DNA from 2 places in the Micromonospora sp. WMMA1976 genome. Region 2 is predicted to be linked to the other one. Evidence: riboswitches for the same ligand, from Rfam matches in the RefSeq annotation. Region 2 holds a riboswitch; the other holds the start of a gene.
The links. A riboswitch is a leader RNA that binds a small molecule or an ion and turns the genes downstream of it on or off. The one in region 2 is predicted to bind thiamine pyrophosphate.
Positions count from the first base shown of each region.

Region 1: it holds a riboswitch for thiamine pyrophosphate, as region 2 does, so the genes downstream of both, O7546_RS21865 (ECF transporter S component) here and thiE (thiamine phosphate synthase) in region 2, are expected to answer to the same signal.

Region 1 is NZ_CP114912.1:4,771,957-4,782,737, reverse strand. Features, by position in the region: gene O7546_RS21900 (isoprenyl transferase) at 1-169, shown strand, start outside; gene O7546_RS21895 (hypothetical protein) at 238-423, shown strand; gene O7546_RS21890 (thioredoxin reductase) at 571-795, shown strand; gene gndA (NADP-dependent phosphogluconate dehydrogenase) at 823-2,265, opposite strand; gene O7546_RS21880 (hypothetical protein) at 2,609-2,971, shown strand; gene O7546_RS21875 (energy-coupling factor transporter transmembrane component T) at 3,199-3,999, opposite strand; gene O7546_RS21870 (ABC transporter ATP-binding protein) at 3,996-5,429, opposite strand; gene O7546_RS21865 (ECF transporter S component) at 5,543-6,133, opposite strand; TPP riboswitch at 6,209-6,315, opposite strand; gene O7546_RS21860 (alpha/beta hydrolase) at 6,392-7,228, shown strand; gene O7546_RS21855 (SIS domain-containing protein) at 7,225-7,974, shown strand; gene O7546_RS21850 (DUF6328 family protein) at 8,066-8,566, shown strand; gene O7546_RS21845 (acyl-CoA dehydrogenase family protein) at 8,675-10,648, shown strand; gene O7546_RS21840 (hypothetical protein) at 10,701-10,781, opposite strand, start outside.
Region 2 is NZ_CP114912.1:5,456,398-5,467,178, forward strand. Features, by position in the region: gene O7546_RS25030 (hypothetical protein) at 1-1,458, shown strand, start outside; gene thiC (phosphomethylpyrimidine synthase ThiC) at 1,506-3,089, opposite strand; gene thiD (bifunctional hydroxymethylpyrimidine kinase/phosphomethylpyrimidine kinase) at 3,107-3,895, opposite strand; gene O7546_RS25045 (thiamine phosphate synthase) at 3,978-4,643, opposite strand; gene O7546_RS25050 (thiazole synthase) at 4,706-5,488, opposite strand; gene thiS (sulfur carrier protein ThiS) at 5,485-5,685, opposite strand; gene thiO (glycine oxidase ThiO) at 5,676-6,761, opposite strand; gene thiE (thiamine phosphate synthase) at 6,758-7,384, opposite strand; TPP riboswitch at 7,379-7,490, opposite strand; gene O7546_RS25070 (DUF559 domain-containing protein) at 7,609-8,634, shown strand; gene O7546_RS25075 (aldo/keto reductase) at 8,911-9,873, opposite strand; gene O7546_RS25080 (nucleotidyltransferase domain-containing protein) at 9,894-10,700, opposite strand; gene O7546_RS25085 (ATP-binding cassette domain-containing protein) at 10,700-10,781, opposite strand, start outside.

The DNA of each region.
Region 1 (10,781 bases), 680 kb from region 2:
CATCTCCAACTTCCTGCTCTGGCAGACCGCGTACGCCGAGCTGGTCTACCTGGACACGCTCTGGCCCGACTTCGACCGCCGTCATCTCTGGTACGCCTGCGAGCTGTACGCGCAACGCGACCGCCGCTTCGGCGGTGCCCTGCCCAACCCGGTCGCCCCGGGCGCCTGACGTCACGCTTACCGGGGCGCCGCGCTGGGTACCGATACCTCCAGACAGCAAACGCGGAGGTGAACCACATGATTCAGAAGCGGATCGCGCAGTGGGCGTTCATGGCGGTCGCCGTGCCGCTGGCAGCGGCCGGCGCGCGCCGGCTCAGCCACACCCTGGAGGCCCGTCGCGGCCCGTCCGGGGTGAGCCGTCTGCTGACCAAGGGCGCCGACCTGGTCCGGCCGCAGAAGGCCAAGCGTCGCCGGTTCTTCTGACCGCGACGTCCGGCCCTGGTGGCCGTGGCCGGCATCCGGCCCGACCGTGACGCCCCGCATCCGGCTTTCCCGCCGGGCGCGGGGCGTCGCGCTCTACGATCGGCGCAGGGCGTGCCGCCGGGTGCGCGCCCGCCACGGGGGTGGAGGATGCGCGATCTCCGGTACGAGATGACTGCTGCCCTGGCCGCCGCCGACCTGGTGGAGCCGGCTCGCCGGGACGCCGTCGCCGCACTGTGCGCCGACGTCGCCCAGCGGTGGTGCGCCGACCTCGGGCACACCCCCGCCGTCCGCTCCGGTGAGATCGGCGAGCTGGCGGCGGGCGAGCCGGCCGCCGGGTGGGCGCCCGACCCGGACGGCCAGCGGGCCTGGTGAGGCGTCCGGCCGGGCTGCCGGTGCGGCTCACGCCTCCACTTCGGAGCGGTCGCCCGCCCAGAGCGTGTGGAACGAGCCGGGCCGGTCCACCCGGTGGTAGGTGTGCGCGCCGAAGTCGTCCCGCAGGCCCTGGATCAGCGCGGCCGGCAGCCGCTGCGCCCGCAGAGCGTCGAAGTAGGCCAGCGACGACCCGAAGGCCGGGGCCGGCACGCCCGCCCGGGCCGCGTCGGCCACCACCCGTCGCCAGGCCGGTACGCCGGCGCTGACCCGCTCGGCGAACCACGGCGCGACGAGCAGCGTCGACAGGTCCGGCTCCGCGTCGTACGCCTCCCGGATCCGGTCCAGGAAACCGGCCCGGATGATGCAGCCGCCCCGCCAGATCGTGGCCGTACCGCCCAGGTCGATGTCCCAGTCGTACTCCCGGCTGCCGGCCCGGATGTGGTCGAAGCCCTGCGCGTACGCGACGATCTTGCTGGCCAGGAGCGCGCGGCGCACGTCCTCGACGAACGCGTCCCGGTCGTCCACCTGCCACTTGTCGCCCGCGTCGGCGAACACCCGGCGGGCGGCCTCGCGCTGGTCGGCGTGACCGGACAGCGACCGGGCGAACGTGGCCTCGGCGATGCCGGTGATCGGGATGCCGAGGTCCAGCGCGCTCTGCACGGTCCAGCGGCCGGTGCCCTTCTGCTCGGCCTGGTCGAGCACGATGTCCACGAACGGCTGGCCGGTGGCCGCGTCGGTGTGGCCGAGCACGTCGGCGGTGATCTCGATGAGGAACGACCCCAGCTCGCCGCCGTTCCACTCCCGGAAGATCTCCGCGATCTCCGCCGGGCTCGCCGACAGACCGGCCCGCAACAGGTCGTACGCCTCGGCGATGAGCTGCATGTCGGCGTACTCGATGCCGTTGTGCACCATCTTCACGAAGTGGCCCGCGCCGTCCGGCCCGATGTGCCGGCAGCAGGGCTCGCCGTCCACCTGCGCGGCGATCTTCTCGAAGATCGGCCCGAGCTTGCGGTACGACTCGGCCGACCCGCCGGGCATGATGCTCGGGCCGAGCAGCGCGCCCTCCTCGCCGCCGGACACACCGGTGCCGACGAAGTGCAGCCCGTGCTCGCGCAGCGCCTCCTCCCGGCGGCGGGTGTCGGCGAAGTGCGCGTTGCCGCAGTCGACGACGATGTCGCCCTCCTCCAGCAGCGGGATCAGCTCGTCGATCACCGCGTCGGTGGGCGCGCCGGCCTTCACCATCACGATCACCGCGCGGGGCCGCTCCAGCGAGCCGACGAAGTCCGCGAGCGACTCCGACGGCACGAACGTGCCCTCGTCGCCGTGCTCCGCGACCAGGCTGCGGGTACGTTCCGGCGACCGGTTGTGCACCGCCACGGCGAAGCCGTTGCGGGCCAGGTTCCGGGCCAGGTTGCGGCCCATCACCGCCAGACCGGTGACCCCGATCTGCGCCGTCGCCTGCTCTGCCATGCGTACCGCCACCTCTCGTTCGTGCTGCCGTGCTGCGACCGTATCGCGGTCGCCGGGGGAGCGGGCGGGGACGTCGACAGGGCGTGACCGAGGCGTGGCCGTGCGTCCTTGCGTTAATTCGGGTGCGGGGCGTCCGGTGGCGGGGTAGCGTTGCCGCATGCGTATGTGACGCCCCACCTCCGAGCCCGGTCCACCGCCGCCAGTGCCGTGGACCCGTCCTGCTCCGGGCGTCCGCATTCCTTCCCCGCCACCGTCGGTCGCGGTGTCTGTCGTGATCGGAACGCACCGGAGCCCTCGCTCGGCGCGTCCCGGTCGGCGCGCCCGCACGACAGGAGGCCCGCGAATGCCCGCGAAGCGCAATCCGAAGAAGTCCCGCAAGCAGTCGTCGCCGCAGGTGACCACGCCGAACCTCGACGCGCTCATGGAGACGCCACCCGCGGTGGTGCTCCCCACCGAGCCGTTGGCGTCCGTGTCCCCGGTGGTGCTTCCCACCGAGCCGGCGGCGCCCGCCGTGTCCCCGGATGCGGTGTCGCCAGTCCTGGCTGCGCCGACGGTGTCGCCCTCGGAGTCTCCGGAGACCCCGGTCCTGCCGGGCGCATCCGCGACGCCGCCCAGATCGGGTCCACCGGCAGGGCAGCAGGCCCGGTTCACCGGGCGGAGCCAGCGCGCCGGCCAGACCCGGTTCTACGCCTTCCGCCGCAGCTGACCGACAGCCCGCCCACCGGGCAGGCCCCCTCATCCGGGGCCTGCCCGAGCATCCCCGAAGATCTTGGAAGATTCCGGCCCCCATAGGGGCCCTTCCGTACCAAGATCTCGCCCGACCCTGGCTGATCATGAGGTTGGCGGCGACAAAACGGGCAACCGGTACCGTCAACTTCATGATCAACGGGGCGGGGCGGGGGGCGGGGCGCTGGGCGGGGACTGGGCTCGGGGTCAGCCGATCAAGGGGCGGAAGGTGCCCAGGGCGATGCTTGTGGCCAGGGCGCCGGCTGCCAGCAGGGCGGCGCCCGCGACGAGCAGCGCGTCGGCGCGGGTGAAGCGCTGCGGGCGGGCCACGGTGCGCGGCGTACCCGCGTCGAAGCCCCGCGCGTCCATCGCCACGGCCAGCCGGGTACCCCGCCGGATGGCGCCCACCAGCAGCGTGAACGCGGTGGACGCGAACAGCCGCAGCTTCGCCACCGGGTTGCGGCCGGCGTCCACGCCGCGGGCCCGGCGGGCCATGCTGATCATCCGCCACTCCTGTTCCAGCAGCGGCACCATCCGGAACGCGGCGAGCGCCCCGATGGCGAACCGGGCGGGCGTCTTCGCGTTCTGGATCAGCGCATCGGCCAGGTCGGTCGGGTCGGTGGTGGCGAACACGACGATGCCTGGTAGCGCCACGGCGAGCATCCGCAGCACGAGGCCCAGCGCGGTGACGAGCACCCCCTCGGTGACCAGCACCGGGCCGGCTTCGAGCAGGACACGGCCGGAGCGGTCGGCCGCGAAGAGCACAAGCGTGACGAGGATGCCCACGGCACCGGCGAGCAGCGGCCAGGCCCGGCGGGCGAGCACCCGGTAGCGGACGCCGAACAGCGGGAGCACCGCGAGTTCGACGGCGATGGCGACGGCCGGGGCCACCGGGTCGAGCGTCGCCACCAGGATCAGCGTGAAGACCACGGCGGCGGCCAGCTTCGCCACCGGGTTGCGCCGGGCCAGCGGTGCGCCGGGTGCGGCGACCGGTTCGAGGCCGATCACGCGACCACCCCGTCGGGGGAGCGGGGCAGGGTGAGCGTCCGGTCGGCCAGCGCGGCGACGAAGTCCTCGTCGTGGGTCACCGTGACCACGCCGTGCCCGGCGTCGCGCAGCTCGGCGAGCAGGTCGACCAGCTCCAGCCAGGTCCGCCGGTCCTGGCCGAACGTGGGCTCGTCGCAGATCAGCAGGCGGGGCGCGGTGGCCAGGGCCGTCGCCACGCTCAGCCGCCGCGCCTCCCCACCCGAGAGGGTGTACGGGTTGGCGCCGGCCAGCCGGTCCAGCCGCAACCGGTGCAGCAGCTCGTCGACGGTGGCGGTGACCGCCGACTCGGGCCGGCCGGTGCGGCGCGGGCCGAGCGCCAGTTCGTCGCGCACAGTGGCGGTGACGAACTGGTGTTCCGGGTCCTGGAACACCGAACCGATCCGGCGTACCAGCGCGGGTGCCCGCCAGCGGTGCGGGGGAGTACGTGCGTCCCGCCCGGCGAGTTCCGCCGACGCGGTGACGGCGCCCGTGCCGGGCTTCAGCAGGCCGCCCAGGAGCAGTGCCAGTGTGGACTTGCCGGCCCCGTTGGGGCCGAGGACGGCGAGCGCCTCGCCGGCGCGTACCCGAAGATCGGTGGGGTCGAGCCGCGGCGGCAGGCCGAGCCGCTCCGCGGTGAGCAGCACGTCGCCGGGCGGCGTGGTGGCGTGCCGGGGCGGCGCGACGTGCCCGGGTACCCAGACCCCGGCGGCGGCCAGCGCCTCGCCGTGCGCGGCGAAGACCGCGTCGGGCGCCCCGTCGGCGCGGACCCCGCCGCCGGGTTCCAGCACCACGACGCGGTCGACAAGCGGCAGCGCCTCGGTGACCCGGTGCTCGACCAGGACCATCGTGGTGTCCGGGTCGAGCGCATTCGCGACGGCCCGGCGGATCAGGCCGGCGCCGGCCGGGTCGAGGTTGGCGGTAGGCTCGTCGAGCAGCAGCAGCCCGGGGCGCAGCGCGAGCGTGCCGGCCAGCGCGAGCCGCTGCTGCTCGCCGCCGCTGAGCGCGGCGGTGGGGCGGTCCCTGTCGTACGGGAAGCCGACCCGGTGCAGCGCCTCGTCGACGCGGGGCCAGATCTCCCCGGCGGGTACGCCACGGTTCTCCAGCCCGAACGCCACGTCGTCACCGGAGCGGGCCATGACGAGTTGGGATACCGGGTCCTGGAAGACGATGCCGACGCGCTCGCGGGCCTTGCGCGGGTCCAGCCCGTCGATCTCGACGGTTCCCTCCTGCTCGCCGGAGTCCTCCGGCAGCAGCCCGGCCAGCGCCGCCAGCAGCGTGCTCTTGCCGGCGCCGGAGGGTCCGAGCAGCAGCACCCGCTCGCCGCTCTCCACGCGCAGATCCACCCCGCGCAGAGCCCAGCGTTTCCGTCCCCCGTGCCGCCACCCGAACCCCCGCAGTACCACCCCGCTCACCGCCCACCCACCCCCTCTCCCGGCCCAGCCTGCGTGATCAAGGAGTTCGCGTCCGGGAAACCGTGCCCGGCGGACGCAAACTCCTTGATCACCGGGGCGGTGCGAGGCGAGCCTCAGACCAGGGCGCGATCCCGGCCGGCGGGGAAGCGGTCCAGGACGCCGGTGTTCGCCAGCGCGCGGGTGAGGACGTGCGCGCCCAGACCGGCGACGATCGTGGCGCTGACAATCGTGATCAGCGCGTACGGGAGGCGGTAGGAGGCGAAGTCGAACGCCTTGTTCCAGTAGACGAAGTCGAAGATCGCCGCGCCGAGACCGGTCAGCGCACCGGCCAGCACCGCCACCGGCAGTCGGAACGAGCGGTACCGGAACGCGGCGAAGGCCAGCTCGGCGCCGATGCCCTGCATCAGGCCCTGGAGGATCACGATGCTCGCCCACTGGCTGCCCAGCAGGGCGGAGATGATCGCGGCCACGGTCTCGCAGTACAGCGCAGCGCCCGGCTTGCGGATGATCAGGCCGGCGAGCACCGCCGGGATCAGCCACACGCCGTAGAGCACGGCCTGTGCCGGCGGGAAGAACGCGAACGCCGCGTCGGTGGCGCTCCAGAGCAGGCCCCAGGCCCAGAAGACGACGCCGAAGGCGACGGCGATGACCGAGGCGACGACGATGTCGACGGTACGCCAGCGGTTGCTGTCGGTACGGTTCACGGTTGGCTCCCAGTTCGTCGAGGTGAACCAGGAGAAGACGCACGCCGCGCCCGGTGGTCACCGGACGGCGACGCGGCTGGAGGTCGACCGAACTCCCTGCGCTGGCATTACCCAGATCAGGTTCGAGGGTCTGCGGGCACCGGCCCGCACTCTCAGCGCTGTGCGCTCCCCTGTCGGATGTGAAGTTGTCTCGTCGCAGACGCTAGCACCGACCACGGCCCCCGGCCCAGCAGGGCGAGTGTCGGTATGGTGGCGATCATGCTGGTGGATGCGCGGGGACTGACGTTCGAGGTACGCGCCGGCGGCCCCGAGGGCGGTGATCCCGTCCTGCTGCTGCACGGCTTCCCGCAGCACTCCGGTGAGTGGGACGCGGTCACGCCCGCGCTGCACGCCGCCGGGCTGCGCACGTACGCGCTCGACCAGCGCGGCTACTCGCCCGGCGCGCGTCCGGCCGACGTCGGGGCGTACCGGATTCCGGAGCTGGTGGCCGACGCGGCCGCGGTGCTCGACGCGCTCGGGGTGACTCGCGCCCACGTGGTCGGCCACGACTGGGGCGCGATCGTGGCGTGGGGCCTGGCGGCGGCGCACCCGGACCGGGTGCGGACGCTGACCGCGGTGTCGGTGCCGCACCCGTCCGCGATGGGCCACGCGCTCGCCACCGACCCCCGGCAGAAGGTCAAGTCCGCGTACATCGCGTTGTTCCGCAAGCCCGGTACGGCGGAGAAGGTGCTGCTGGCGTGGAACGGCGCCACGCTGCGCAAGCTGCTGAGCGGCGTGGGCGACGCCGAAGCGGTCGCCCGGTACGCCGAGCCGATGCGCGAGCCGGGCGCGTTGACGGCGGCGCTGAACTGGTACCGCGCGATGACCGGGGCGGACATGAAGGCGGTCGCGCCGGTCGGGGTGCCTACTACGTTCGTCTGGAGCGACAAGGACGTGGCGATCGGCCGGACGGCCGCGCAGGCGTGCGCGGCGCACGTCACCGGTGACTACCGGTTCGTGACGCTGTCCTGCGTCAGCCACTGGATCCCGGACGAGGCGCCCGGCCCGCTGGCCGAGGCGATCCTCGCCCGGTGCGCAGGAACGGAGGAGGCATGACGGTGAGCGCCGAGGCGTACCTGGCGGTGGTGACCGAGACGATCGGCCGGGTCGCCGCCGAGCAGCGGCAGAACGTCGCCGAAGCGGCCGACCTGATCGCGGCGGCACTGCAGGCCGACGGGGTGGTGCACGCGTTCGGCACCGGGCACTCCGAGGCGCTGGCCATGGAGATCGCCGGGCGGGCCGGCGGCCTGGTGCCCACCAACCGGATCGCGCTGCGTGACCTGGTGCTGGTCGGCGGCGACCCGGCCGACGTGCTCGGCCCGAAGCTGGAACGCGATCCGGCGGTGGCGCACCGCCTCTACGAGCTGGCGCCGATCCGGCCGCAGGACGTGTTCGTGCTGGCCTCGAACTCGGGCGTGAACGGGGCGATGGTCGAGTTCGCGTCCGTCGTGAAGGAACGCGGGCACGGCCTGGTGGCGATCACCTCCGCGCAGCACTCGGCGCGGATGACCTCGCGGCACCCGTCCGGCCGCAAGCTCGCCGACTTCGCCGACGTGGTGCTGGACAACGGTGCCCCGTACGGCGACGCCACGCTGCCGCTACCCGGCGGCGGCGCGGTCGGCGCGGTCTCCTCGATCACTGCCGCGCTGCTGGCCCAGCAGATCGTCACCGAGGTGGTGGCCCGGCTGGTCGCGGCGGGGCAGCGCCCGCCGGTCTACCTGTCCGCGAACATCACCGGCGGCGACGAGCACAACGCCGAGCTGGAGGCACGGTACGCGGGCCGCATCCGCCGGGGATCCTGAACCGGTTTCGTGATCAGCCGTACGGGGCACAGGCGCTCCTGCCGGTGGGCGTTCACCCGCCGGCCGTGCCGTCTCCCGGGGAGGTCCGCGAGTGTCAAAGGAATCCGAGAAGCAGCGCTGGCAGCGCAACTTCGCCGATCTGTTGCAGGAGCTGCGGGTCGCGCAGACAGGCGTGCAGATCCTCTTCGCCTTCCTGCTGACGCTGCCGTTCAGCAACGGGTTCGGCCGGACCACGGAGTTCCAGCGCGACGTCTACATCCTGGCGCTGCTGACCGCCGCCGCGTCCGCCGCGATGATCATCTCTCCGGTCGCGTTCCACCGGGCGCTGTTCCGGCAGGGGCGTAAGCCGGAGCTGGTCCGGTTCGCCCACCGGATGGCCACCGGCGGCCTGTTCTTCATGCTGATCGCGATGGTCAGCTCGGTCCTGCTGGTCACCGACTTCGTGCTGGACCGGCCGATCGCGTTCCTGCTCAGCGCGCTCACCGGCGTGTGGTTCCTGATCTTCTGGGCGATCCTGCCGTTCAGCAGGCGCAACTGGGGTGAGGACGACATCGACGACGAGGACGACAGCCCTCAGTCGCTGACCGACTGACGGTCCGCCAAATCGGACGTGCACGCAGCGCTACCCCTGGGTAACACCCGGGGGTAGCGTCGTTTTCGTCGCACGTGTCGACGCAGCCGGACCGACGAGGAGGCAGCCGTGACCACGACCCAGAACAGCCGGCCCGAGTCACCGGACGGCGCGGGGCCGCTGCCCACCGAGGCGGGCCAGGTCTCCGAGAAGGAGGCCCGCCAGGTCGCCGAGGCGGCCCGCGAGTCGGCCTGGGACCGGCCCAGCTTCGGCAAGGAACTGTTCCTCGGCCGGTTCCGGCTCGACCTGATCGACCCGTGGCCCCGCCCCGACCCGGCCGAGGTGGCCCGCGCCGACGAGTTCCTCGGCGCGCTGCGCGCTTACCTGACGTCCGAGGTGGACGGCGAGGCGATCGAGCGGGACGCGCGCATCCCCGACGAGGTGTTCCACGGCCTGGCCGGGCTCGGCACGTTCGGCATGAAGATCGACCGGAAGTACGGCGGGCTCGGCCTGAGCAACCTGCACTACTGCCGGGCGCTGATGCTCGTCGGCTCGGTGAACCCGGCGGTCAGCGCGCTGCTCTCCGCACACCAGTCGATCGGCGTGCCGCAGCCGCTGAAGATGTTCGGCACGCCCGAGCAGAAGGATCGGTTCCTGCCCCGGCTCGCCGCCGGTGAGGTCTCCGCGTTCCTGCTCACCGAACCGGACGTCGGCTCAGACCCGGCCCGGCTCGCCACCACCGCCGAGCCCACCGCCGACGGCACCGGCTACCGGCTCAACGGGGTGAAGCTCTGGGCCACCAACGGCACGCTCGCCACGCTGCTGGTGGTGATGGCCCGGGTGCCGGCCGGTGAGGGGCGGCGCGGCGGCATCACCGCGTTCGTGGTGGAGGGCGACAGCGACGGCATCACCGTGGAGCGGCGCAACTCCTTCGTCGGGCTGCGCGGCCTGGAGAACAGCCTCACCCGGTTCCACGACGTGTTCGTGCCGAAGGAGAACGTGATCGGCGGCGAGGGCAAGGGCCTGAAGATCGCGCTGACCACGTTGAACACCGGCCGGCTCTCGCTGCCGGCCATGTGCGTCGGCGCCGGCAAGTGGGCGCTCAACGTGGCCCGCGAGTGGGCGGCGGACCGGGTCCAGTGGGGCCGCCCGGTGGGCGAGCACGAGGCGGTGGCGAAGAAGCTGTCCTTCATCGCCGCCACCACGTACGGCATGGAGTCGATGCTCGACCTGTCCTGCATGCTCGCCGACGACGACCGCAACGACATCCGGATCGAGGCGGCGCTGGTCAAGCTCTACGCCAGCGAGATGGCCTGGCGGATCGCCGACGAGCTGATCCAGATCCGCGGTGGCCGCGGCTACGAGACGGCCGACTCGCTCGCCGCTCGCGGGGAACGGCCGGCCGCCGTCGAGCAGCTCCTGCGCGACCTGCGGATCAACCGGATCTTCGAGGGCTCCACCGAGATCATGCACCTGTTGATCGCCCGCGAGGCGGTCGACGCGCACCTGTCCGTCGCGGGCGACATCATCGACCCGGACGCGGGGCTGGGCCGCAAGGCGAAGGCGGGCGCGCGGGCCGGCGCCTTCTACGCGAAGTGGCTGCCCACGCTCGCCGTCGGCAAGGGGCAGACGCCCGGGGCGTACCAGGAGTTCGGGCCGCTGGCCGGGCACCTGCGCCACGTCGAGCGGACCTCCCGCAAGCTGGCCCGGTCGACGTTCTACGCGATGTCCCGCTGGCAGGGGAAGATGGAGCGCAAGCAGGCGTTCCTCGGCCGGGTGGTGGACATCGGCGCGGAGCTGTTCGCGATGAGCGCGGTCTGCGTCCGGGCCTACGCCGAGCGGGACGCGCACCCGGAGAACGTCGAGCTGGCCGACCTGTTCTGCCGTCAGGCGCGGCTGCGCGTCGACGAGCTGTTCACCGGCCTGTGGTCGAACACCGACTCGGTCGACGTGGCCGCCGCCAAGCGGATCGTCGCCGGCCGGTACGCCTCGGTGGAGGAGGGTGTCGTCACCCCGCCCGCCGACCTGCCCTGGGTGGCCCGCTGGGAACCGGGGGCGTCCACCGAGCAGGACGTCCGCCGTCGCATCCCGCCCGCCGGCTGACCCCGCCCCGCCCGCCCGGCGGTCGTCCCACCCGGACGGCCGCCGCGGGCGGTCAGCGCGCGATCGCCCAGGCCAGGACGCCGGCCAGGATCAGGCCGTTGAGCCCGGCCAGCACCAGGTACGCCGACGGCGG
Region 2 (10,781 bases):
CTGCCCCCGGGCCGCCGGACCTCGGCCATCGACGTCCTCGCCGCGGGCCGCCCCGACCCGGTCCCGGTCCCGGTCGACCCGGCCGTCGCCGGTTCCGAAGCCGCCGATGGAGCGTCCGGGCAGGCGACCGGCATCCCGACGGACAGCGAGGCCGCCTCCGGCACCGGCTCGGCTCCCGGCACGGCCGATGCCACACCGGAGCCGGAAGCGGCGGCCACTACGCCACGGGTGACCCGGCCGCGTCGTACCCGCGCCGGCCGGTCCAGCGGGACGACCGACGGGCCGGTGTCACCCGCCGACGGCACGGCAGACACCTCCCCGAGCACCGGCGCGGGCACGTCACCGGCCACCGGCGGCACCGCCGACAGCCACGTTCCCGGCCCGCGTACGGACAGCGGCGCCCTCACCGGACCGGTCACGGCCGACCCGGACAGCGACACCCCCGCCGCGCCACCGGCCGAAGCCCTCGGAGACACCGGCGCGACGGGCCGCGCCACCCGCCCCCGGCGTACCCGCGCGCCGAAGGCCCCGCGCGCCACCGGCCCGGCCTCCCCCGGCTCCACCCCGGCCGACACCGCGCCGACGACACCGAGCGGCCGGCCCGACGCCGCGCCGACGACGCCGAGCGGGGGAGCCGACGCCGAGCCGACAAGCACCGGCGCCGAGGCCGCGCCGACGACGCCCGGCGGGCGGACCCGGCCCGACCCGGACACCACGAACGCCGCCCCGGTTCCCCAGGCCACGGACCCGCACCGGGAGGACACGGGCACCGGCTCGAACGAGGTCGCACCGGCCGGGCGTACCGGACGCAACTTCTTCTTCGACGACCCGGCGCCGGTCCCGTCGACCCGGCCCCGGTTCCCGATGTTCGAGGACGTGACCGGAACGCCCGGCGAGGTACGCCCGGCCTGGCCGATCACTCCGGCGGGCCGCCCGCGCCGCGCGACCACCGAACCTGAGACACCGGCCCGGGACGGCGCGGAGACGACCGCCCCGGCCGAGCCGGCGCCGCGTCCCCGCCACCGGGGTCTGCCCGAGCCGGGCGCGAGCACCGGATGGGACGCGCTCGCCACGAACGCCCGCCCGGCAGGGCCGCTCGCCCGGCCCGAGGCGGGGAAGCCTGTCGCCCGGCCCGAGGCGGCGACCGCCGCACCGGGCGAGGCGGAATCCGCACTGCCGGACACCACCGCCGCACTGCCGGAGGCCACGGAGACGGACTCCCGGCGCGGGCGGCACGCCGGACCGGACGACGCCGACGCGTCCGGCGGGAAGTCGAAGCCCCGGCGCGGCCTGTTCCGGCGCAACCGGGCCAAGGACGAGCCGGAGCCGGCCGAGCGGACGGCCGAGCCGACCACCGCTGCCGACGACGAGTACGTGGACTGGGTGGCCGGTCTCGCCTCGGACGACAACGCCGACGACGCCCGCTCGCTGCGGACCGGACGGCACCACCGCGACTGAACGACGGCCGGGGCGGACCGGGTCGAAACGGCCCGCCCCGGCCCCGCTCACGCCAGCGGCAGGTAGACCCGCGATCCGGAGGCGACGAACTCCTCGGACTTGCCGCGCATGCCCCGCGCCGCGTAGTCCTTCAGCTCCTGGGTGATCTTCATGGAGCAGAACTTCGGCCCGCACATCGAGCAGAAGTGCGCCGTCTTCGCGGGCTCGGCGGGCAGCGTCGCGTCGTGGTACGCCCGCGCGGTCTCCGGGTCGAGCGCCAGGTTGAACTGGTCTTCCCAGCGGAACTCGAACCGGGCCTTCGACAGCGCGTCGTCCCACGCCTGCGCGCCCGGGTGCCCCTTGGCCAGGTCGGCCGCATGCGCCGCGATCTTGTACGCGATCACGCCCGCCTTCACGTCGTCGCGGTCGGGCAGCCCGAGGTGCTCCTTCGGGGTGACGTAGCAGAGCATCGCGGTGCCGAACATGCCGATCATCGCCGCGCCGATCGCGGAGGTGATGTGGTCGTACGCGGGCGCGACGTCGGTGGTCAGCGGCCCGAGCGTGTAGAACGGCGCCTCGTGGCACCACTCCTGCTGGAGGTCCACGTTCTCCTTGATCTTGTGCATCGGCACGTGCCCGGGGCCCTCGATCATCACCTGCACGTCGTACTCCCAGGCGATCTTCGTCAGCTCACCGAGCGTGCGCAGCTCGGCGAACTGCGCCTCGTCGTTGGCATCCGCGATGGAACCGGGGCGCAGGCCGTCACCGAGGGAGAACGTCACGTCGTACTTCGCGAGCAGCGAACACAGCTCCCGGAAGTTCGTGTAGAGGAAGTTCTCCTCGTGGTGTGCCAGGCACCAGGCCGCCATGATCGAGCCGCCCCGGGACACGATCCCGGTGACCCGGTCCACCGCCAGCGGCACGTACGGCAGCAGCACCCCGGCGTGCACGGTCATGTAGTCGACGCCCTGCTCCGCCTGCTCGATGACCGTCTCCCGGAACACCTCCCAGCTCAGCTTCACCGGGTCGCCGCCGACCTTCTCCAGCGCCTGGTAGATCGGCACCGTGCCGATCGGCACCGGAGCGTTCCGCACGATCGCCTCGCGGGTCTCGTGGATGCGCTTGCCGGTGGACAGGTCCATCACGGTGTCCGCGCCCCACCGGGTGGCCCAGGTCAGCTTCTCCACCTCCTCGGCCACCGACGAGGTGACGGCCGAGGTGCCGATGTTGGCGTTGACCTTCACCAGGAACGCCTTGCCGATGACGGCCGGCTCGCACTCCGGGTGGTTCACGTTCAGCGGCAGCACGGCCCGGCCGGCCGCGATCTCGTCCCGCACGAACTCCGGCGACACCGACTCGCGGATCGCCACGAACTCCATCTCCGGCGTGACGATTCCGGCCCGGGCGTACGCGAGCTGGGTCGGACGGGTTCCGGCCAGCGGCGTGCCGGCACCGCGCACCGGAGCCACGTCGCCGCGCTCGGCGATCCACGGCCCGCGCAGTGCGGGCAGCCCCACCTCCGGGTCGGAGCCGGGACCGGAGGTGTCGTAGAGCCGTACCGGCGGGTTGTCCCCGGTCAGCGGCACCTCGGCGAACGGCACCCGGATGTCCGGGCGTGACCCTTCCACGTACACCTTGCGACGTGCCTGCATGACAGCCTCCCTGTCGCTCATGCGGACCAGCCGAAGTGGTCCAGCGGGCCGCGTCCCGCGCCCAGCTCCCAGGTCCGCGCGCCGGTCAGCGCGCGGGTGACGTACTCCTTGGCGGCGGCCACCGCGACCGGCACCGCGTCGCCCGCGGCGAGCCGGACCGCGACGGCGGCCGAGAACGAACAGCCGGTGCCGTGGTTGTGCCGGGTGTCCACCCGGGGCGCGCGCAGCAGGCGGGTCGTCCCGCCGCCGGCGAGCACGTCGACCGACTCGCCGTCGGCGTCCACGTCGCCGCCGGTCACCACCACGAACGCCGGTCCGCGCGCCGCCAGCGCCTCGGCCGCCGCGACCATCTCCTCGACGGTGCCCACCGGGCCTCCGGTGAGGGCCGCGGCCTCCGCGCAGTTCGGTGTCGCCACTTCCGCGTACGGCAGCAGCCGCTCGACCGCCTCCACCACGCCGAGCCGGTGCCCGCTCGTGGCGACCAGCACCGGGTCGACGACCAGGTGCGGCAGGCGCCCGGCCCCTGCCGCCTCGGCCACCGCATCGGCGACCGCCGGGGTGCCGAGCATCCCGGTCTTCACGGCGCGCACGTCGAAGTCGCCGAGCACGCTGTCCATCTGGTCGCGCACCGATTGCGGCGGCAGCGGCAGGACGGCGTCCACGCCCCTGGTGCTCTGCGCGGTGACTGCGGTGAGGACTGTCGTGCCGTACGCCCCGAGCGCGGCGAACGTCTTGAGGTCGGCCTGGATGCCCGCTCCCGCTCCGGAGTCGGAGCCGGCGATGCTGAGAACTGTTTTCGGCGTCACTGCTTTCCTTCACCGGTGGTTGCGGTTGAGGGCTGCGGCCGACCGTGCCCACTCCGGGCGGTCAGGCTTGATCCCTCCGTGGTCACGGTCGGCCGCAGCCCTTCTCGTGCGGGCCTTCGTCGGATCGCGCGGGGTGGGTGCGCGCCACACGGGTGGCCGCCTCCTGGAAGGCGCTGCCCAGCGTGGTGGCGGTTTCGGCGGGGTCGTTCGCCCGCATGATTGCGCCGAGCACTGCTACTCCTGTTGCGCCTGCCTCTACGCAGGCCGCTACCTGAGCTGCCGTTTCGATGCCGCCGAGGGCGAGCCCCGGGACCGGGCTGGCTTTCACCAGGGCGGCGAGTCCGGTCGGCCGCAGGGGCGGGCCGTAGCCGGGCTTCGTCCTGGTCTCGTAGACCGGGGACAGCGTCGCGTAGTGCTCGGTGGTGAGCCGGGCCAGCTCGGCGGTGTCGTGGCAGGAGCGGCCGACCAGCCCGACGGCGGGCGGCGGGTACGGGCCGGCGGCGGGCAGGTGCACCGCGTCCCCGTCGAGCGGATCGGGGCCGGCCACGATCAGCGTGCCGCCCGCCTCGGCGAGGATCGCGCGCAGGTCGGCGGCGAGCGCGAGGCGCTCGGCGCGCGGCAGATCCTTCTCCCGCAGCACCACCCACCGCACTCCCCCACCCACGGCCCCCGCCACCACGTCGACAAGCGCCCCCCGAGCAACCCGCCGATCGGTGAGCAGCACGACGCCGCTCGGCCCGCCCGGAATCTTGGTACGCGGCCGCCCCTCGGAGGGCGCATCCGTACCAAGATCCGCTAGGCGTGAGGCGGTCACAGGTCGGGCCGTCCCTCATCCGGGGTGGAGGCCAGGGCGTGGAAGCGGCGGGCGATACGGCCCGCGCCGTACGCCAGACGCCCGGCCTCGACCGCGTAGCGCATCGCTGTGGCCATCGCCACCGGGTCGGCGGCCCGGGTCACGGCGCTCGCCAGCAGCACCGCGTCGCAGCCCAGCTCCATCGCCAGCGCGGCGTCGGAGGCGGTGCCGATGCCCGCGTCCAGCACCACCGGCACGTCCACGGCCGCGCGGATCAGCCGGATGTGGTGGGGGTTGCCGATGCCCAGCCCGGAACCGATCGGCGACCCGGCCGGCATCACCGCCGCGCAGCCCACGTCGGCCAGCCGCCGCGCCAGCACCGGATCGTCCGAGGTGTACGGCAGCACGGTGAACCCGTCGGCCACCAGTTCCTCGACGGCGCGCAGCAGCTCCACCCCGTCGGGCAGGAGCGTGCGCTCGTCGCCGATCACCTCCAGCTTCACCCAGTCGGTGTCGAACGCCTCCCGGGCCAGGTGCGCCGTCTTCACCGCCTCCACCGCGGTACGGCAGCCGGCCGTGTTCGGCAGCAGCCGTACACCGCACCGCTCCACCAGGTCGAGCAGGCCGCCCGACCCGCCGGGTGTGGTGTCCACCCGGCGCAGCGCCAACGTCACCAGCTCGGTGCCGGAAGCGCGGATCGCCTGCTCCAGCACGTGCAGGTTGGCCGCGCCGCCGGTGCCGAGGACGAGCCGGGAGCCGAACGCGACCCCGCCGATCTCCAGCGTGGACATGCCGTTCACCCGCCCTGGGTGGCGCTGAGCACCTCGACGCGATCGCCGTCGCGCAGGACGCTCGCCGACCAGCCGCCGCGCGGCACCACCTCGCCGTTCACCGCTACGGCGAGCCCGCGCTCCCGGTCGGTGACGGTGCGGACCACCTCGGCGACGGTGACGCCCTCGGGCAGCGTCCGGCCGGTGCCGTTGACGATCAGTTCCACGTGCGCTCCTTCCCGAAGCGGTCCGGGGTGAAGGGGGCGAGCGCGGGATCCGGCTCGCCGGTGACGATCAGCTCGGTGACCAGGTCGGCGGTGACCGGGGTGAGCACGATGCCGTGCCGGTGGTGCCCGGTCGCCGCGAGCACGCCCGGCTGCCCGGGCAGCGGCCCGATGATCGGCGCGTTGTCCGGCGTACCCGGACGCAGCCCGGCGACTGCCTCCACCACTTCGTACTCGACGAGTTCCGGCACCAGTTCGGCGGCGGCGCGCAGCAGCGTCAGCACGCCACCGGCGGTGACAGCGGTGTCCGCGCGCTCCTCCACAGTCGCCCCGACCACGACCTCACCGCTGTCCCGGGGCACCAGGTAGACCGACTCGCTGTCCGCGTACCCCCGGATCACGTGCCGGAAGCCCGGCGGACCGCCACCGGGCGCGCGCAGCCGCAGCACCTGGCCCTTCACCGGCCGGACCGGCAGGCCGGTCAGCGCCGCCGCGCCGCAGCCCGCCGCGACCACAGTGACCCGCGCGTCCAGCTCGGACAGCGCGCCGACGCGGGCCGGGCGCAGCTCCACCCCGGCGCGCTCGGCGGCCGTGCGCAGCGCGGCGACCAGCCGCCGCGGGTCGACCTGGTGGTCGCCGGGCGCGACAGCGCCGCCGCGCACGCGCGGCGCCAGCGCCGGTTCGCGGTCGCGCAGCTCCGAGGGGCGCAGCGGCGTGATCGGCAGTCCCAACCCCCGTTGGTACGACCACAGCCGCCCCGCCTCGGCCAGGTCGTCGGCGGTGAGCCCGACGACGAGCGTGCCCTCGGTGCGGTGGCCGAGGTCGACGCCGCTCGCCTCGGTCAGCTCAGCGGCGAAGCCGGGCCAGCGGGCGGCCGACTCGACGAGCAGCGCGGTGAGTTCGTGCTCACCGAAGTACGCCTCGGCAACCGGCGACAGCATCCCGGCGGCCACCGACGAGGCGCCCGACCCGGGCCGGTCGTCGTGCACTACCACGCGCAGTCCGCGCTGCGCGCACCGCCACGCGATCGCGAGTCCCACCGGCCCGGCGCCCACCACCGCCACGTCGGCCGGGCTCATCGCGTCAGCGCCAGCAGCAGCTCGGCGGTGGCGTGCGCGGGATCGGCGGCCAGGCTGAGCGCGCCGACAACCGCCACCCCGTACGCCCCGGCGGCCCGCAGCGCCGGCACGGTCGCGGCGGTCACCCCGCCGATCGCGATCACCGGCACGCTCACCGCCTCGGCGACCGCACGTACCCCGCCAGGGCCGATCGGGTCCGGCAGGCCGGACTTGGTGGTGGTGGCGTGGCACGGGCCCACGCCCAGGTAGCTCGCTCCCGCGTCCACCGCCGCGCGGGCGCCTACCGGCTCCCGGGCGGTCGCGCCGAGCACCGCGTCCGGACCGAGCACCCGGCGCGCGGCTGCGACCGGCAGGTCGTCCGCGCCGACGTGGCCACCGGCGGCGTCCACCGCGAGCGCCACGTGCAGCCGGTCGTTGACCAGGCACCGCGCCCCGTACGGCCGGCACGCCTCGGTCACGCGGCACGCCAGCTCGTACGCCTGCCGGTCGGTGGCGTCGTCCTCCACGCGCACCTGCACGACGAGGTCGGCGCCCGCCACCGGCAGGGCGGCACGCAGCACGGCGAGCGGGTCACGCCCCGGCCGGGTGTCGGTGATGAGATGCAGTCGTCCCAGGGACAGCACGGCAACGCTCCTCCCTGCGCCGGCATTACCCGGATCAGGTTCGACGGTCGGGGGCTCCCAGCCCCCCTCTCAGCCCGGTCCGCACCGGGCTCCCGTGGGTCACTTGCGGCCTACCGTACGACGCCTCCCGCCCGTACGGAAGCCCGGGTGAGGTTTTTCCCAGACACCAGCCGTCCGCCGGATCGGGGCAGCGGGTGACCGTCCCGTCACGACACGCTGCCCGGATGTCCGTTCCCGCCCGCGTCCCGCGCCGCCTGGCGACAGTGCCGTTCCGGGGCGGCAGTGCCGTCTCCGAAGGGCTGCTCACCTGGACGATGCTGCGCGGGCCGGCGTGGATCCGCCTGCTGCCGGACGTGTACGTGCACCGGGACGGATACCGCGCCGGCGACCATCGGATGTGGTGCGAGGCGGTGGCGTTGCGCCTGCCCACGGGTGCCGTGCTGGCGGGACGCAGCGCCGCGTGGCTGTTCGGCGCGGACGTGCTCACCCGCGACGCGCCGGTCAGCGTGCTGCTGCCGACTGCTGCTCGACTGCGACCGCACCCACGGATGCGGGTGGTCCGGTCGCCGCTGCCGGAGCGGGACCACACCCTCGTCGGCGGGCTGCCGGTCACCACCCCGCTGCGCACCGCGTTCGACCTGGGCCGCCACGGCACCCGCGTCGACGCGCTCGTCGCCATCGACGCGTTGCTGCGTCGCCGGGTCGTGAAGCTGCCCTGCCTGCGGGCCTACGCCGCCGCCCGGTCGCGCTGGCCGGGTGCTCCGCTGCTGCGGGAGGTGCTGGCGCTGGCCGAGCCGTTGAGCGAGTCCCCGATGGAGACACGGTTGCGGCTGCTTCTGCTCGACGCCGGCCTCGGCCCGCTCGTCGCTCAGCACGAGGTACGCGCCGGCGGACGTTTCGTGGCCCGGGTGGACCTGGCCTGGCCGGCGCTCCGCCTCGCGGTCGAGTACGACGGCGACCACCACCGCGAACGGGCGCACTTCCGGCGGGACGTGGCACGCCTGAACGCGCTCCGCGCGGCCGGGTGGGTGGTGCTGCGGTTCACCGCCGACGACGTGCTACGCCGCCCCGACGCCACAGTCGCCCTGGTCCGCCAGGCCCTGGCCGAACGTCTCGCCACCGCAGCAAACCATGACCCACGCCCGCAGCTCCGCCCCACCCCGGCCCGCCACCCGCCGCCTGGCCGGGCCGGGCGCCACGGGCGTCGGAAGGCCGCCCGCAGACACCTATGGCGTTCCACTCGCGACTGAATCTGGCGACGAGTGGAACGCCATAGGTGTTTCAAGGCCCCTTTGACACCCATGCCGTTCCACCCATCGTGAGCGCTGCCTCTGAGTGGAACGTTATGGGTGTCTCCGCGCGCGGGCGGCCACGGTGGGCGCACGCCCGCAGCGCGGGGCAAGCCCCGACGCTCGCACGACGACGAGCGGACGCACCTGCGACGCGCGGGCGGACCGAACACGGGTGGACCGAGCACGCGGGCGGATCCGACGCGCGAGCGGGCTCGCCTGCACCGGCGCGGACAGTCAGAGGATGGCGTCGAGGGCGTCCAGGTCCTCGTCGGACGGCTGCCACGTCCCGGCCTCGGCGTTGGCGCTCACCTGGGCCGGAGTCGTGGCGCCGGCGATCACGGAGGTGACTGCGGGACGGGCGGCCAGGCCACCGATGGCCACCTGGAGCATGGTGATGCCGCGCTCGGCCGCGTACGCCTCGATCGCCTCGATGACGTCCCAGCGCGCGGCGGCCAGCCGCTCGGCGTACCGGCCGCCACCGGCCAGGCGGCTGCCCGCTGGGGGCGCCTCGCCGCGCTTGTACTTACCGGTGAGCAGCCCGTTGGCGAGCGGGAAGAACGGCAGCATGCCGAGGCCGAACCGCTCGCAGGCGGGGATCACCTCGTCCTCCACCCCGCGTTCGACCAGCGAGTAGTGGTTCTGCGCGGAGATGAACCGGGTACGCCCCTGCGACGACGCGGTCCAGTCGGCGTCGGCGATCTGCCAGCCGGCGAAGTTGGAGTTGCCGAGGTAGCGCACCTTGCCGGCGGTCACCAGGTCGTCCAGCGCGGCGAGCGTCTCGTCGATCGGGGTGCCCGGGTCCGGCTCGTGCATCTGGTACAGGTCGATGTGGTCGGTGCCGAGCCGGCGCAGCGACGCCTCGACCGCGCGGGCGATGTAGCGGCGGGCGCCCCGGGCACCGTGATCCGGCCCGTTCGCGCCGTTCATGTCCATGCCGAACTTGGTGGCCACCACCACGTCGTCGCGGCGGCCCTTGAGCGCCTGGCCGAGCAGTTCCTCGGAGGCGCCCTGCGGCTCGCCGTAGATGTCGGCGGTGTCGAAGAAGTTGATCCCGGCGTCGAGCGCGGCGTCCACCACCGCCCGGGTGCCGTCGCTGTCGAGTTTGCGGCCGAAGTTGTTGCAGCCGATACCGACCACTGACACCACGAGCCCGGAGTCGCCCAGCCGGCGATAGGTCATCTCACTCACGAGATCCACCCTATGCCCGCTGCCGGGTGTCATCCGGGCAGCGGCAACACCTCGGCGGCCAGCGTCCGGGCGGCGGCGATCGTCGCCGCCAGCTCGGACGGGGTACGCCCCACCGCGCCCAGCAGCGCCTGCGTCCGCTCGGCGAAGTCCGGCGGCGCACCCGGCAGGCGTCCGGCGGACGCGATCATGCCCTTCTCGTTCACGAGCCACCGCCCGGCGCGGCCGTGCAGCGCGTGGACCAGCACGCCGACCACCCGGAACAGGCAGCCCGCCACGTAGCCGGCGTCGCCCCCGGCCGCGCCCTTGGCCGCGCCGTCGAGCAGCAGCCCGGTCTCCCAGCCGCCGGCGACCAGCGCGGCGCCGAGCGCGGGCGGGTAGTCGACGGTCTCGGCCCGCAGCGCGGTCAGCTCGCCGGTCGGGTCGCCGAGCACCCGCCCGAGCGCCACCTCCCCGGCGTACGCGTGCGAGTAGAAGCCGAGCGGGTGCCCGGCCTGCGCCTCGACCGTGTAACGGCCGGCCCGGCAGTCCGCCCACACCCGGTGCACCCGGTCCAGGTCGCGGTAGATCCAGTCCACCGCGACGCCGCCGACACGCAGCCAGCCGCCCCCGTCGACCCACGGTCCCCAGCCGCCCGGTGCGGTGAGGTCCACCGGCCCGTCGGCGATCGAGGCGGCCACCGCGCGCAGCCCGGCCACGTCCGGCGTACCCCGGTAGTAGAGGCCCAGGTCCCAGTCGGAGTCGGGCCGGTGGTCGCCGCGGGCGCGGCTGCCGCCGAGGGCCACCGCGACCACACCGTCCACCGCGCACAGCCGGTCGGCCAGCTCCCGGTCGATCATCAGCCCACGTCCCAGACCGGCTCCGGCGTCTCCACCACGTCGCCGTCGCCCCGGAACAGCACGAACCGGTCGAAGGTACGG